Regions from separate parts of the Cohnella sp. genome, predicted to be linked through region 2. Evidence: predicted binding sites of a transcription regulator. Region 2 holds the regulator's gene; the other holds the start of a gene.
The links. Region 2 encodes CtsR, which represses protease genes until heat stress. Its sites were predicted from a motif close to ATGGTCAATAAAGGTCAAACA; they were not measured.

Region 1 (7,605 bases), on a different contig from region 2:
ACGATCGCCGTGCAGAGCTTGGAGGATCTGGGGTTCTTCTGCGTCGATAATTTGCCGCCGGTGCTTATTCCGAAGTTCGCGGATTTGATCGACCAGTCGCAAGGCCGAATCGCCAAGGTCGCCTTGGTGATCGATCTGCGCGGGCGAGAGTTCTTCACGGCGCTGTCCGAATCGCTTAATCATATTCGGGAGCATAACACGATCCACTACGAGATTCTGTTCCTCGACGCGACCGACTCGGTGCTCGTGCAGCGCTACAAGGAGAGCAGGCGCCGTCACCCGCTGGCGCCGGATGGATTGCCGCTGGACGGGATACACTTGGAGCGTAAGCTGCTCGAAGACTTGAAGGGCTGGGCCAATCAAGTTATCGATACGAGCAATCTGAAGCCCGCCGCGCTGAAAGAGAAGATCGTCGCCCGGTTCACGAACATGGATCAGAACAACATCTCGATTAACGTGACGTCGTTCGGATTCAAGTACGGCGTTCCGATCGACGCCGATCTAATCTTCGACGTTCGCTTTTTGCCGAACCCGCACTATATCGACACGCTTCGCCCGAAAACGGGAGTCGACCCGGACGTGTACGATTATGTCATGAAGTGGACGGAGACGCAGACTTTTTTGACGAAGCTGCTCGATATGCTGCAGTTTCTGATCCCGATGTACCATAAGGAAGGCAAGAGCCAGATCGTCATCGGTATCGGATGCACGGGAGGCAAGCACAGATCGGTGGCGCTAGCCGAATATTTGGGACGCAGGCTGGGCTCCAGCGATACGGAATCGGTGCGAGTAAGCCACCGCGACTCCGAACGCGACCGGCATTGAGGTGAGGGAATGAGCAAAAGACAACCCTCTGCCCGCAAGCCGCGGATCGTCGTGATCGGCGGAGGCACCGGGCTGTCCGTTATGCTGCGCGGCTTGAAGCGGAAGCCGCTCGACATTACGGCCATCGTCACGGTCGCGGACGACGGAGGCAGTTCCGGCATTCTGAGGGAGGAATTGCAGATTCCGCCTCCCGGCGATATCCGCAACGTGCTGACCGCGCTCGCCGATAAGGAGCCTCTTATGGCCGAAGTGCTGAAATACAGATTCCAGAACGGGACGGGATTGGCCGGACACAGCCTCGGCAATCTCATCTTGGCGGCGATGACGGACATTACCGGAGACTTCGTCACGGGCATTACCGAGCTGAGCCGCATTCTCGCCGTCAGGGGACGGGTGCTGCCGGCGGCCAATCAGTCTATCGTGTTGAAGGCGGAGATGGAGGACGGTTCGACCGTCGTAGGAGAGTCGGCGATTCCGAAGTCGGGGCTCGCCATCCGGAGAGTGTATCTGGAGCCGCCCGACGTCAAGGCGCTTCCGGAGGCCGTCGAGGCCCTGCGGGAAGCGGATGCGATCCTGATCGGTCCGGGAAGCCTGTATACGAGCATTATTCCAAATCTGCTCGTACCGGAGCTGGCGGAGGCGATCGTGGAATCCAACGCGGCCAAGCTGTTTGTCTGCAACGTGATGACCCAGCCCGGCGAGACGGACAACTATTCCGTCAGCGATCATCTGGCCGCCGTTCACGCCCATATCGGCCATCATCTTTTTGACTACGTCATCGTGAACGATGGAGAAATCCCCCCGCAGGTGGAGAACCTCTACGCCGAGCAGGGAGCCAAGGCGGTCCACTTGGACCTGGAGGAGGTTACCCGCCGGGGCTACAAGGTCATCGCGGACAAACTCGTCCTGTTCCGCACTTACTTGCGGCATGACGCGGAGAAACTAAGCGAGCACATTTACCAGTTGGTCGATAACTGGATGCTCAGAAAGGGGTGAGAAAGGCATGTCTTTTGCAGCGCAAACGAAAAAGGAGCTCACGATGCTCGAGAGCGACAGCTGCTGCGAAAGGGCGGAACTGTCTGCGCTGATTCGGATGAACGGTACGATCTCGTTGTCGAACCGCAGGGTCGTGCTGGACATCGCCACGGAGAATGCCGCGATTTCGCGTCGAATCTATACGTTGCTAAAGCGCCATTTTACGGTCGTCACTGAGCTTTTCGTCCGCAAAAAGATGCGGCTGAAAAAAAACAACGTCTACGTCGTTCGAATTCCAGCCGGGGCCGAAGCGATCTTGAACGATCTGAGCATCGTCTCGGAGGGGTTCCTCTTCCATCCGAGCATCGACAAGGAGCTCGTGCGTAAATCCTGCTGCAAGAAGGCTTATCTGCGGGGCGCTTTCCTGGCGGGAGGCTCGGTGAACAATCCCGAAGGGTCGTCCTACCACCTCGAGATTTCGTCGATGTACGAAGAGCACTGCAAGGCTCTCGTCGACTTGGCGAACAAGTTCCATCTGAACGCCCGGTTCATTGAGCGGAAGAAGGGTTTTATCCTGTACATCAAGGAAGGCGAGAAGATCATCGAATTTCTGAACATTATCGGCGCGCATCAGGCGCTGTTCAAGTTCGAGGATGTCCGCATCATGCGGGATATGCGCAATTCCGTGAACCGGATCGTCAACTGCGAGACCGCCAATCTGAACAAGACGATCGGAGCCGCGGTTCGGCAGATCGATAACATCAAGCTCTTGGAGAAGGAAATCGGACTTCACAATCTTCCCGACAAGCTCCGCGAGGTGGCCGAGGTCAGGCTCCAGCACCCGGATATCAACCTCAAGGAAGTCGGAGATCTGCTGAAAGGCCAGGTCAGCAAATCGGGCGTTAACCATCGGCTCCGCAAGCTCGACGAGTTGGCCGAAAAAATCCGAAACGGCGGGGCATAAAGCGTATGGCGCATTTGTTCATATCAATGTTATAATAATGTAGAACTGGAGCACGGGAGTCCCGACGAGCGGGACGAATTAAAGATAGGGGGTATCCGGTCCATGACGAGACAGCCGGTAGTCGTTCGGCTTAAAACAGGTCTTCACGCCAGACCGGCGGCACTATTCGTGCAAGAGGCCAATAAATTCTCTTCGGACGTCTTCGTTGAGAAGGATGAGAAGAAGGTTAACGCGAAGAGCATCATGGGCATTATGAGCCTGGCGATCAGCTCCGGCACGGAGGTCGCGATCAGCGCGGAGGGTTCGGACGCAGAGCAGGCTGTAACCGCTTTAGTCCAACTCGTGAGCAAAGAAGAACTGGAAAATCAATAAGATTTTTTGCATGAAGCCCCCGTGGAGGGGCTTTTTGCGTTTTTAACATTTTTGTCCCTGAACGTGAAACATTTGTCTATTCGATTGCGTTAATAAAGGCAAACCGATCGAAAGGGGCTTGGTCATGAAAAAAAGCGCTTTGCAAGTGTTGTCGGTCGTTCTGGCCGCGGCGGTAATTGGATGGTTCGGATTCGTGAAAGGGGAGGGGAACGCGGTGTCCGCAGAAACTTCGGCTTCGGCTGTCCAAACGGCGCCTTATACGGTAACGGTGGGGGCGAGCGGCTCCGTGATGGTAGAGCCGGACGTCGCTTATCTGCGTCTGGCGGTCGAGACGCGCGGGTCGAAAGCGACGGAGGCGCAGCAAGCGAACGCGAAGCAGTTCGCGGGAGTGGAGAAGGTGCTGTACGAGACGTTCGGCATCGCCAAGAAGGACGTTACGACGACCGGGTTCGACGTGCAGCCCGAGTACAACTATACGGAGAAGGACGGACGCGTGCTGAAGGGCTACATCGCGGTTCATTCGATTCAGGTGACCTACCGGAAGCTGCCGGACATCGGCAAGCTGTTCGATGCGTTGACGGAGTCCGGAGCGAACCGGCTGGACGGCGTGCAATTCTCTACGGAGAAGAAGGAGCAGTACGAGCTGGAAGCGCTCAAGAAGGCGATGCAGAACGCGGCTGCCAAAGCCGGGGTATTGGCGACGTCGGCCAATCGTCAGCTGAAGGGCGTCACGAACATCGTGCAGGGCGAAGTGTCGAACAATCCGGTGCTGTATGCCCGCACGCAAGCCAAGGCCGTGATGGCTGAAATGGCTATGGACAGCGCGGCTTCCTCGGTGCAATCGGGCCAGATCGAGATCAGCACGCAAGTCACCGTTCAATACGAAATGCAATAATAGACGCGAACAAGGCGGAGGTCGTCTTGAAAGCTCGGAGGGTTTCTCGCAGGAGGCCTCCGGTTTTCGAGACGCCCTCTTTTTCTGCGACTGACCCATGAACGTCCGAGGGACATGAAGGCAGGATTACTGTTCGAGAGGAGACCAATCGCATGATTGAGAGAATCGATCATATCGTGTTAACGGTTAGGGATTTGGAAAAGACGGTCCGGTTTTATACAGGGGCATTAGGAATGGAATTGATTACGTTCGGTGCGAATAGAAAGGCCCTTTCCTTCGGGCAACAGAAGATCAATCTTCACGAATACGGCAATGAGTTCGAACCCAAAGCCCAGTCGCCGTTGCCTGGTTCAGAGGATCTCTGCTTTATAACCAAAGAGCCGATTGAAGAACTCCGCACGCAGTTCATCGAAAAAGGCATCGATATCGTAGAAGGGCCGGTTAAGAGGACGGGAGCATTAGGACCGATAACCTCCATTTATTTCAGAGATCCTGATGGAAACTTAATTGAATTATCCAATTATTAAGACGTTCGCAAGCCAGGAAGCAAGATAGGAGAAATAAAACCGCCCGCCTAAGCCGGCGGGCGGAAAGAGTAGGAAAGTTATCGCAAAGATGACGGGTTTACGCTTCTTTATAATGGCTCAACTGACGGATAGAGAGCGCTTCTTCCAGCAGTTCGATGAATTCATGAGACAGATTCATCTTCTTGGCTTCTCTGTAGACTTCCAGCAGATGCTCATCTTTAAGCGGGCGAAGCAAGGATGCTTTATCGCTCAACCGACGAGCTGCAACCATGTCAACGGGAGCAGAATGCGTTCTCCCTGCTGCGGAAGGGTCCTCGGACGACGTGGCTACAAGGTACGGATACGATCTTTCAGGCATACATAATTCCTCTCTTCCAAAGTTCCTAAGAGATAGCTAGAACTGGGTCTAAATGGAATTCTTATAATTAACAGAATAACATGGTTTGGTGGACTAGCAGAGAGGGCATTCAAAGTTTTGAATTTTTGTTGACATACAATTGGAGTTGTGTTAATGGGGGGGGTAAGAAGAAGCCGTTCAGGTCATCTTGGGATGACCCGAACGGCTTCTTCTTAATGCGGGAGTAACGCTTAGTTGACTTTCTCGATGACTTTATCGATCAGACCGTACTCGCAGGCGACTTCGGCATCCATGAAGTTGTCGCGGTCGGTGTCCTTCTCGATTCTTTCCAGCGGCTGGCCGGTACGTTCGGCCAGAATGCCGTTCAGCTTATCCCGCAGCTTCAGAATTCTGCGAGCGCGGATCTCGATGTCGCTGGCTTGCCCTTCGGCTCCTCCGAGCGGCTGGTGGATCATTACTTCGCTGTTCGGCAGGGCGAAGCGCTTGCCCTTGGCGCCCGCGGCGAGCAGGAACGCGCCCATCGACGCGGCCATGCCGACGCAAATCGTGGAGACGTCCGGCTTGATGAACTGCATCGTATCGTATATGGCCATGCCGGCCGTAATCGAACCGCCGGGACTGTTGATGTAGAGGTGAATGTCCTTTTCCGGATCTTCGGCCGCCAGGAACAGCAATTGAGCGATAATGGAGTTGGCGACTACGTCGTTCACCTGCGTTCCCAGAAATACGATTCGATCTTTGAGTAATCGGGAATAGATGTCATATGCCCGTTCTCCTCGATTGGTTTGCTCGACAACCATAGGTACAAAACTCATGTTTGGCGTCCCTCCTCATGAACTGTGGTTTCCTTATCATAGCGAATCCGAAGCTAAAAGTCAAAGAAAGTCAAAGAGGGTTGACGAAGAAATTTGCGGTTCTCTGAGCAGGGGGGCGGGGATACAAAAAAACCGGCCTGAAGCCGGCCGGCTGATATAAGCAATATTGGCGCGCCCGTGAGGAATCGAACCTCAATCTCAGCCTTCGGAGGGCTGCGTCATATCCGTTGGACCACGGGCGCTCATTAAGTACAGCAAGAGTTATTATAGGGGATAAGACTCTAAAATGCAAGGGATTTCGGGATTGAAATTATTGTTGAGCCGGGAGCAAGGGAGGAGTTTGCTTTCTTGGTGCGAAAATTTTACAGGAGACATCACATGCGAAATACGGGGCGGGACCGCATTAAGTTGCGGTTTCCGCCTTTTTCTGCGCTTCCGGCATAGATTAAACCGAGCAGACTTCGATCTGATGTTGTTTGCACAAGGCGACCCATTCATCGGGAACTCCCGTGTCTGTTACGATGGCGTTAGCCGCTTCCAGCGGCGCGAAAAAGTTAAGAGAGCGACTTCCGAATTTGCTGGAATCGGTAACGATGTAGGTGGAACTGCTGGAATTGGCCATACACTGCTTGATTTCCGCTTCGGCGAAAGTAGAAGTGGAGAATCCCTTTTCTGTAATTCCCCCGGTGGCAATAAAAGCTTTGTTGACATATACGTTCTCGAAAAACGTCCGCGCCGTGCTGCCGACGAACGATTGGGAAATATGCCGCAATTCTCCTCCGCTGATGACCAGCGAAACGTGTTCCTGATTGCGGAGCAAATGGGCTGCGGTCAACGAATTGGTGATGACCGTGACGTCCCGAATGTCCGAATCCGCAAGAGCGGCCGCAATCTGGCTTGTCGTCGTGCCGGAATCCAGAATAATCGTATCTCGGGGCTGGATGAGCGAAAGGCAGTAATGGGCGATGCGCTTCTTCTCGTCCAACTGGCAGTGCTCCCGCTTGTCGAGAGGGGTCTCGTCCAGAAAACGGATGCCGCCATGAAAACGCTGGAATTTTCCTGAATTCTCCAGCTTCTGCAAGTCTCTGCGTATCGTCATGTCTGACACGTTAAAGTAATCCATGAGCTCCTGCACGGACAAATTTCCCCGCTGTTTGATTAGCTCGGCCAGCTTTCCGAGTCGCTTGTCCGACATATTTTTATACCTCTCCTGTTCTTGTTTCGATTCTACGACAAATAATCATTGTTTGTTTATGTAAACATATTAGTGAACGATTTGAGGGTGTGTCAATGCAAGTTTCAAAAAAAACAAACATAAACCATGAATCGAATAAGAAAATATCCTGCATTTTTGTTTGATAACAAACAAAAATAGAAATTAAATGTTGACATATCACCAAAATATCTCTTATTATAGTCGTGAAATGAACAAAATAAACCAATATTAAACGCTTTGTGTTGATTTTCAGGGGGTGGACGAAGGTTTTAAGCGTTTTAGCTTGCAACAAGAACGACGAACAATCGAAACTTGGGGAGGGCTTAGCTTGAAATCGTTAGGGAAAAGGCTTGTCGGAGGAATGGCGGCAGCGGCCGTTGCGGCCGCGGTGCTTGGCGGGTGCGGACAAAAGGGGGAGACCGGCGACGCCGTTCAGTCAGCCTCCGCATCGCAATCGGGCGGGGCGGAAGAGAAGGTGACGATCAGGTTCACGGGCATTAAAACGTTCGGCGAAGATTCGTGGACGGAATTGGTAAAGGAGTTCGAAGCGCAAAATCCCGACATCGAAGTAGATGTCCATCAGTTGCCGCCTCCGTCCATGAGCACGGAAATCCATCAGTATCTTGTAACCGCTTTATCATCGGGAGAGGCCGACATC
Region 2 (7,605 bases):
TTCGGATCCTTGAGACCCGCGCGTGCTCGACGAATGGCGCGGGACACCGCTTTGACAGCTTCCTCTTGACCGATGACGCGATCGTGCAGGATGCTTTCCATTTTCAGCAGGCGCTCCGTCTCTTCCTCCGCGAGCTTGCTGACCGGGATGCCGGTCCAGCTGGCTACGACTTGGGCGATGTCCTCCGGCGTCACCTCCGAGTCGGTGCGGCCCTGCTTTTCCTTCCACTGGTTCTTCGTGAAGTCGAGTTCTTCGCGAATCTTCTGCTCGGTATCGCGCAGGGCGGCCGCTTTCTCGAACTCCTGGCTTTGGACGGCGGCGTCCTTCTCCTTGCGGATATCTTCCAGACGGGTTTCGAGCTGCTTCAAGTTAGGCGGAACCGTATAGGAATTGAGCCGCACCTTGGAGCCCGCTTCGTCGATCAGGTCGATCGCTTTGTCCGGCAGGAACCGGTCCGGAATGTAGCGGTCGGACAGCTTCACCGCCGCGTCGATCGCCTCGTCGGTAATTTTCACGCGGTGATGCGCTTCGTAGCGGTCGCGCAGTCCGAGCAGGATCTGCACCGCTTCTTCCGGAGTCGGCTGGTCGACCGTAATCGGCTGGAACCGGCGCTCCAGAGCCGCGTCCTTCTCGATATACTTGCGATATTCGTCCAGCGTCGTCGCGCCGATGCATTGCAGCTCTCCGCGCGCCAGCGCCGGTTTCAGAATGTTGGATGCGTCGATCGCGCCTTCCGCGCCGCCCGCGCCGATGAGCGTGTGCAGCTCGTCGATGAACAGGATAACGTTGCCGGCTTGACGGATTTCGTCCATGATTTTCTTCAGGCGGTCCTCGAACTCGCCGCGGTATTTCGTGCCCGCGACGACCGAGCCCATATCCAGCGTCATGACGCGCTTATCGCGCAGCGTCTCGGGAATCTCGTTGTTGACGATGCGCTGGGCGAGCCCTTCGGCGATCGCCGTCTTGCCGACGCCCGGTTCCCCGATCAGCACCGGGTTGTTCTTCGTCCGGCGGGAGAGCACCTGGATGACGCGCTCGATTTCCTTCTGCCGGCCGATGACGGGGTCGATGTTGCCTTCCCGCGCGCTTGCGGTCAGGTCGCGGGCCAAGCCGTCCAGCGTCGGCGTGCTGACGTTGGACGACGGACCGTGATTCTGCGATACGCTCTCGTTGCTGCCGAGCAGCTGAAGCACTTGCTGGCGCGCCTTGTTCAGGCTGATGCCCAAGTTGTTCAGCACCCGCGCGGCGACGCCTTCGCCTTCGCGAATAAGACCGAGCAAAATATGCTCCGTGCCGACGTAAGTATGGCCCAGCTTGCGAGCCTCGTCCATCGACAGTTCGATCACCTTTTTGGCGCGGGGAGTATAAGCGATATTGGTCGGCTGCTCCTGTCCGCGGCCGATCAGCGACTCGACTTCGTCCTGAATTTTCTCCAGTCCCAATCCGAGGGCGATCAGCGCCTTGGCGGCGATGCTCTCCCCTTCGCGGATCAGGCCGAGCAGAATGTGCTCCGTGCCGATATTGTTGTGTCCCAACCGCACTGCTTCTTCCTGAGCCAAGGCCAATACCTTCTGCGCGCGTTCCGTAAATCTGCCAAACATCATGAGACACACCTCCTAATAAGATAAGAATAAAACATTTATGAAAGAGTTGCCAGCCGGGAACGGATTAATTCCGCCCGCGACTTGTCGCGGTCCTCCGGGCTCATCGCTTCCCCGAACGTCATCTGCAGGAAGCCTGGCTGCGTCGAGACGAGCAGCTCGTTCAGCACGAGCGGGTTCACCTCCGGCAGCAAGCCCAGATGGGAGCCGAGCCGGATGTCGGACAATCGCTGCGATGCTTCCTTCGAATCGATGATTAGCGCCTGCGTCAAAATACCGAAAGATCTGCGAACGCGGTCTTCGACGCGCAGCCTCGATTCGCCCAGCAGCTTCGCTCTCGCCGATTTCTCGTGTTCGATGATCTGGCGCGCCACCTGGAACAGATTGTCGATGATTTCCTGCTCCGACTGTCCAAGCGTCACCTGATTGGATACCTGGAACAGATTGCCCGTCGCTTCGCTGCCTTCTCCGTAGATGCCTCTGACGGCCAGCCCGACCTGGTTCACCGCCGACAAAATCCGGTTGATCTGCCCCGTCATGACGAGCGCCGGCAAATGCATCATGACCGATACGCGAATTCCCGTGCCGACGTTCGTCGGGCAGCTCGTTAAGTATCCGTGTTTCTCGTCGAAGGCGTAATCGATCTGCTCCTCGAAAATATCGTCGACCTTGCTGGCCGAATCCCAAGCTTCGTTCACCTGAAATCCCGGGCATAAACATTGAATGCGAAGATGGTCCTCTTCGTTAATCATGACGCTGATATCTTCGTTCGGACTCAGAATCAGCGCGCCGCCCCGCGACTCGTTGGCCAGATTCGGGCTGATCAGATGCTTCTCGACCAGCACGAGCTTCTCCAGCTCGGTCAGCTCGGACAGCCGCAGCTGGTCGATTTTGCCCAAGCCGTTCAGCCGGCCGCTCTCCGCCACGCCGAGCAGCTGATCCGCTACCGCCAGGGACTGTTCGGGGTTCGCCATCAGCGGAAAAGGCATATTCCGCAAGTTGCGCGCGATCCGCACGCGACTGCTGATCACGACCTCGGACTCGGGGCCGTTCCCCTTCATCCACTGACTGAGCGCCTGCTTCGTGAATTTTCTTTTCGCCATCGTTTATCCCCTGCCCTTCATCCGCTCATTTCGCTCTCGAGCTCGCGGATCCGGTCGCGCAATTGCGCGGCGGTCTCGAAATCCTCCCGCTCGATCCTGCCCTGCATTTCCTTCTTCAGACGCTCGATTTCGCGCTTCGTCTTCAAGTGGCCGCCCGCCCTCTTCGGCACTTTGCCCACGTGCACCGTATTGCCGTGCACCCGCTTCAGCAGCGGGTCGAGCCGCTCGGAGAAATGCTTGTAGCAATCGCTGCACCCGAAGCGTCCCACCTTGCTGAACTGCGTGTAGGTCATCCCGCATGTGCCGCACTTGCCCGCCGGCGGCTTGACCGTCTGGTTCCGCGGCTCGAAGTCGAGCAGGCCGGAGAGCAGGTTATGGATGGAAAATCCGCCGGCGGTTCCGGGGAGCATCTCCCCCTTCTCCCGGGCGCACGTCTCGCAGATGTGCAGCTCGGTTTTCTCCCCGTTGACGAACTTCGTAAAATGAAGCGTAGCCGGCCGTTTGCCGCATTCTTGGCACTGCATGGCCTTCAGCCTCCTTTCGTCATTTCGCAAGCAAAGCGATCAGCATCGCCTTGAGCAGCTTCGCCCGAATCTCATCCCGCAGCGGAAGCTTCAGCGCCAACGCGTCCCGCGAGACGGCGGCCTTGAGCAGATGCGCTTCCCTGCCGGTCACAAACCGGGCTTCCTCCAGCTGGTAGATCAGCCCTTCCGCCGTCGTCTGGTCGATCCGTTCTCCGACCGTCTGACGAATATGGCGCTGCACCGCCTCAAGCGACGGAAGGTTCACGCGCTGAATGCGGATATAGCCTCCGCCTCCGCGCTTGCTTTCCACGTAGTAGCCCTTCTCGAGCGTAAACCGCGTACTGATCACGTAATTGATCTGCGACGGCACGCAGGAGAATTTGTCGGCCAGATCGCTCCGCTGAATTTCGATGGCGCCTGCCTGGCTGTTCTCCAGGCTTTGCTTTAGATAATGTTCGATAAGATCGGAAATATTACGCAACGTCCAACCTCCTTTCTTCGATCCAAGCCGGCGGTGCCGGTCAGTCAATGAGGAGCGGATCTGACTTTGACTTTCTTTGACTATAATTTTATTATACGCTGCTTTGCGAAAAATGCAACTTCGCCGCCCGCGAATTTTCCGAATCCCGCGAAACGCGTCCAGCATCAAGTATTCCCACTTTGGCCCCGAGCCCATACAGTGGAGGTACACGGTTCGGAAACGAGGCGATTCCATGTTTTCTTACGCTTCACGTAGCCGAGATCCGCCGTGCCGTCCGGTCTGGAGGGCGTGCCGACGCAGATGAATACGACATCCGCTTCCGCGACCGCTTCGTATCCGTCGGATGCGAACAAAGTTCTCCCCGCCAAGCGCCCCAACAGCTCGTCCAATCCCGGCTCGAAGATCGGACTCCGCCCCGAATTCAGCATTCGGACTTTAACCGGATCGACGTCGATCACGGTCGTCCGATGGCCGATCGATGCCAACGCGGCGGCCGTGACAGCCCCCACGTATCCTCCTCCTATACATACGACTCTCATGTTCCCTTCCCTCCGATGCCGATTCGTTCCTGCCCAGAATTCCCGGCTGGTCCTCCTCCGGGTATCTGTAGAGGTATAATATGTCGGAGTAAAGAGCTTGGTCTAAACTTATAGCTCGAAGGCCGCGAATTAGACGCGGCCTCGGGATGCCGGGCGTCCCTTCAATCGCTCGCGGATCGTTCGGCCGACCGATACGGGGGAGAAGAAAGTCCGAATCGTTCTCTGCCCGTTGCTTGCGATCCTGCGCCTCCACTTTTCGTCGTATACCGCTTTCCACATCAGATGAACGGCATGCTCCAGATCGGGTTCCGCCCAGAGCTGATGCGCTTTATACGGGCCGTAGTGGGTTCCGATCCGCGTCAGGTTGTAGCGAACCGCGCCGGAATTCGTCTCGTCCATGAAGTCCGCGTTGCCGGACCAATGCGTACCTATGGCCGGTTTGCCTAGATACATCGCCTCGGCCAGCGGCAAGCCAAAGCCTTCGGAGCGATGCAGCGCGATGTAACAGTCCGAGCACTGAAGCAAAGCGTTGGCCTCCAAGCGGCTGAGCACCCGGTCGATAATCCGCACGTTTGGCAGTCCTTCCGCCTCGCGCCGCAGGTTCTCGGCTTCGGCGCGCTGCGGATTGTTCATCTTGATGACCAGCCCGGCCTGCAGGCCGTATCGCTCGACCGCGATGCGGTAGGCTTTCAGAACGGCGGACGGATTTTTGCGCGGGGAATAGCTGAACGTATCGTACATGCACAGGAACAGAAACTTCCTTTCCGGCAGCCCGAACGACTTCCGCCCGACGCCGTCGGGCACTTCTACCTGAATGCCATGCGGAACGACCGTGACGGGAACGGGGGATTTGCGCGCCACGCTGTCCCGAATAAACGCCGAAGGAACCCAGACTTCGTCCAGATGGCGGAAGCCTTCGGCATATTCGTCGGGAAATTCCGGCAGCTCCCAGTGCCAGTAGCCGATGTTGTATCTTCCGCCGAACCACTCGTCGCCGAGCTCCTCGTACGCAAGCGGCATCTGATCGGCATTGATGTGAAACAGGTTGATCGGATGCAGCGGCGCATCCACTTCGGCCGACGCCCAGGAGAGATCCTGATCTCGCGACATATTGCCGCCCGAATAGTTCAGAATGCCGAAAGGAATGCTTGCCTCGCGCAGCGCCCTGGCCGCCAGCCTGCACGACTCCCCGATTCCCATCTCGTATCTCGCGTAGCCGATCAGATTGATGCCGGACGGCATTCCCCTCTCCTCCTTCCTAAGCGTAGATCATCGAATCGATGACCGGGTGCCAGACGATCGGATCCATGCCGTATTCGATCGGAACGAACTGCCTGGCCCAAACCATCAAGCCATGCCGGCTTGCCCCGTGGGGGTCGGGAAACAGCCGTTGCAGGTCGACCCGGGTCTCGTAAATTTCCTTCAGCAGGTTCGGCATCGGAGAGACGGAGCTCGCCGAGGCGAACAGCCAGCGGTAGAAGCCGTTCGGAGTCAGCGTATGGAAGGGATTGCCGAAGTGCGAGGGCGCTCCGAGCTTCCGATACAGCTTGCGGACGATCGCCGGAATGGCGATGCCGTTGTCGAAGTAATTGTAGGTATAGCGCCAGCCCGCCGTTGCCGGGTATCCGCTCGCGATCAGCCGCGAGACGTAGTCTTTGTAAAGTCCGAGCAGATGCGGCGCGCCCGTCCACTGGTGGCGGGTCTGATGCTTGGAAATGCGCGAGAGGTCCGGAGTCAGACCGCTGAAATGATAGAAAATGAGCGGGCTTCCGTGTATCTCGTACATCCCGTTGCGCCAGACGATCGGCCGCTCGTGAAGATTCCAATAGGCGGCGTTATAGGCGGGGTCCTTCAAAATATGGACGCCTTCGAACAGGGCCGGAACGAAGTCCATCCATTTCTGATCGACGTGATAGCCCTGAGCGGGATCCATCAGGCATTGGCTCGTCAGCCTGTCTTTCCACCACCGCAGCATCTTGAGCGTCTCGTCCGTACGGGTCAAGGCGATAAAGCCCAGATTGTATACTCCCGCTTGCAGCAGCTCCACCTCTCCCGGCTTGTGCCGGTCCGAAGGCAAAGGCGTCAAAATATGCGGAGTCAGCACGATCGAATACTGCGGCAGCCGCCGGTACAGATCATCCATTCGATGCGTCACGAGAATGTCCGGATCCGCGTACACGATCGATTCCAATCCGCGCCGAAGCAGCAAATATTCGAGAAAATACGGTTTAACGGCCGTATTGAACTCCGTAATATCGTACTGGAACCTCATATCGGGCCATAACGGCAACCCGATTTCCGCCAGGCGCACCCATTCGAACGTTGCCTCCGGAGCTTGAAACATCCCCTCGTCTTCATCCGCCAGCAGAACGTAAACTTTACCGGCCGGATGATGTTCAAGGAACGACTGCGCGAGCGTTCGGGCCAGCGCGATGTAGTTTTTGGAGACGATCGTGCACAGGTTATCCATTATTCCGCTCCCTCCTTCAAGGCCGCGAGCGCCAATATTGAAGAAGATCTTCCATCGTCCGCTCGAACGGAATTTCCGGCTTCCATCCCGTCGCTTCATGGAATTTGCGGTAATCTCCGAGCAGAATCTGCACGTCCGAAGGACGCAAGCGGCTCGGATCGGTCTGCACTTCGATGCTGACGTTGCTGAAGCTCAGCAGCGTATTCAGCATCTCCTCGATCGTGTAACAGGTTCCCGAGGCGATGTTGTAATTTTCTCCCGGCTGTCCTCTCTCCAGCGCCAGCCAGTAGCCGCGAACGACGTCCCGCACGTCGGTGAAATCCCGCTTCGCTTCGAGGTTGCCGACATGAATAACGGGCGGTTTCCTGCCTCTCTCGATATCGACGATCTGCTTGGCGAAATTGGACGTCACGAAGTTCTCTCCGCGGCGCGGACCGGTATGGTTAAACGTGATCGTTCGAACGACGTGCAAGCCGTAGCTTTTGTGATACTGGTATCCCAAATAGTCCTGAGCCACCTTGCTGATCGCGTACGGACTCAGCGGACGAAGCGGGTTCGTCTCCCGAATCGGCGTCTCCTCCGGTTCCACCTGACCATACTCCTCGCTCGAGCAGGCGATCTGGATTTTCGTCGGCAATTCGAACCTGCGCACGGCTTCGAACAGGTTCACCTGTCCGGCGACGTTGTTGTGAATCGTATCGATCGGCGAATTCCACGACGTCGGCACGAAGCTCTGCGCCGCGAGATGGAATATGAGATCCGGCTTCTCCCGGGCAATCAGCGTCTCTACCGAGAAAGGATCGCGCAGCTCGCATTCCGCGAGGCGAATGTCCTTCAGCAAGTGAGAAATATGGTCCATGCGGCTCCGATTGCGGATCGTTCCGACG

Region 1: a site for CtsR is predicted at 5,788-5,808, ahead of clpP (ATP-dependent Clp endopeptidase proteolytic subunit ClpP). Genes of this name have one in related genera too.

Annotation. Positions count from the first base shown of each region.
Region 1 is NZ_JBEPYQ010000059.1:23,395-30,999, forward strand. It holds gene rapZ (RNase adapter RapZ) at 1-825, shown strand, start outside; gene ACESLM_RS18845 (gluconeogenesis factor YvcK family protein) at 835-1,821, shown strand; gene whiA (DNA-binding protein WhiA) at 1,829-2,764, shown strand; gene ACESLM_RS18855 (HPr family phosphocarrier protein) at 2,867-3,136, shown strand; gene ACESLM_RS18860 (SIMPL domain-containing protein) at 3,261-4,031, shown strand; gene ACESLM_RS18865 (VOC family protein) at 4,184-4,558, shown strand; gene sda (sporulation histidine kinase inhibitor Sda) at 4,656-4,811, opposite strand; gene clpP (ATP-dependent Clp endopeptidase proteolytic subunit ClpP) at 5,147-5,731, opposite strand; tRNA gene ACESLM_RS18880 (tRNA-Arg) at 5,899-5,973, opposite strand; gene ACESLM_RS18885 (DeoR/GlpR family DNA-binding transcription regulator) at 6,177-6,926, opposite strand; gene ACESLM_RS18890 (ABC transporter substrate-binding protein) at 7,276-7,605, shown strand, end outside.
Region 2 is NZ_JBEPYQ010000085.1:8,809-16,413, reverse strand. It holds gene clpC (ATP-dependent protease ATP-binding subunit ClpC) at 1-1,604, opposite strand, end outside; gene mcsB (protein arginine kinase) at 1,640-2,704, opposite strand; gene mcsA (protein-arginine kinase activator protein McsA) at 2,722-3,228, opposite strand; gene ACESLM_RS23450 (CtsR family transcriptional regulator) at 3,248-3,709, opposite strand; gene ACESLM_RS23445 (NAD-binding protein) at 3,874-4,248, opposite strand; gene ACESLM_RS23440 (glycosyltransferase family 4 protein) at 4,378-5,490, opposite strand; gene ACESLM_RS23435 (hypothetical protein) at 5,507-6,718, opposite strand; gene ACESLM_RS23430 (GDP-mannose 4,6-dehydratase) at 6,735-7,605, opposite strand, start outside.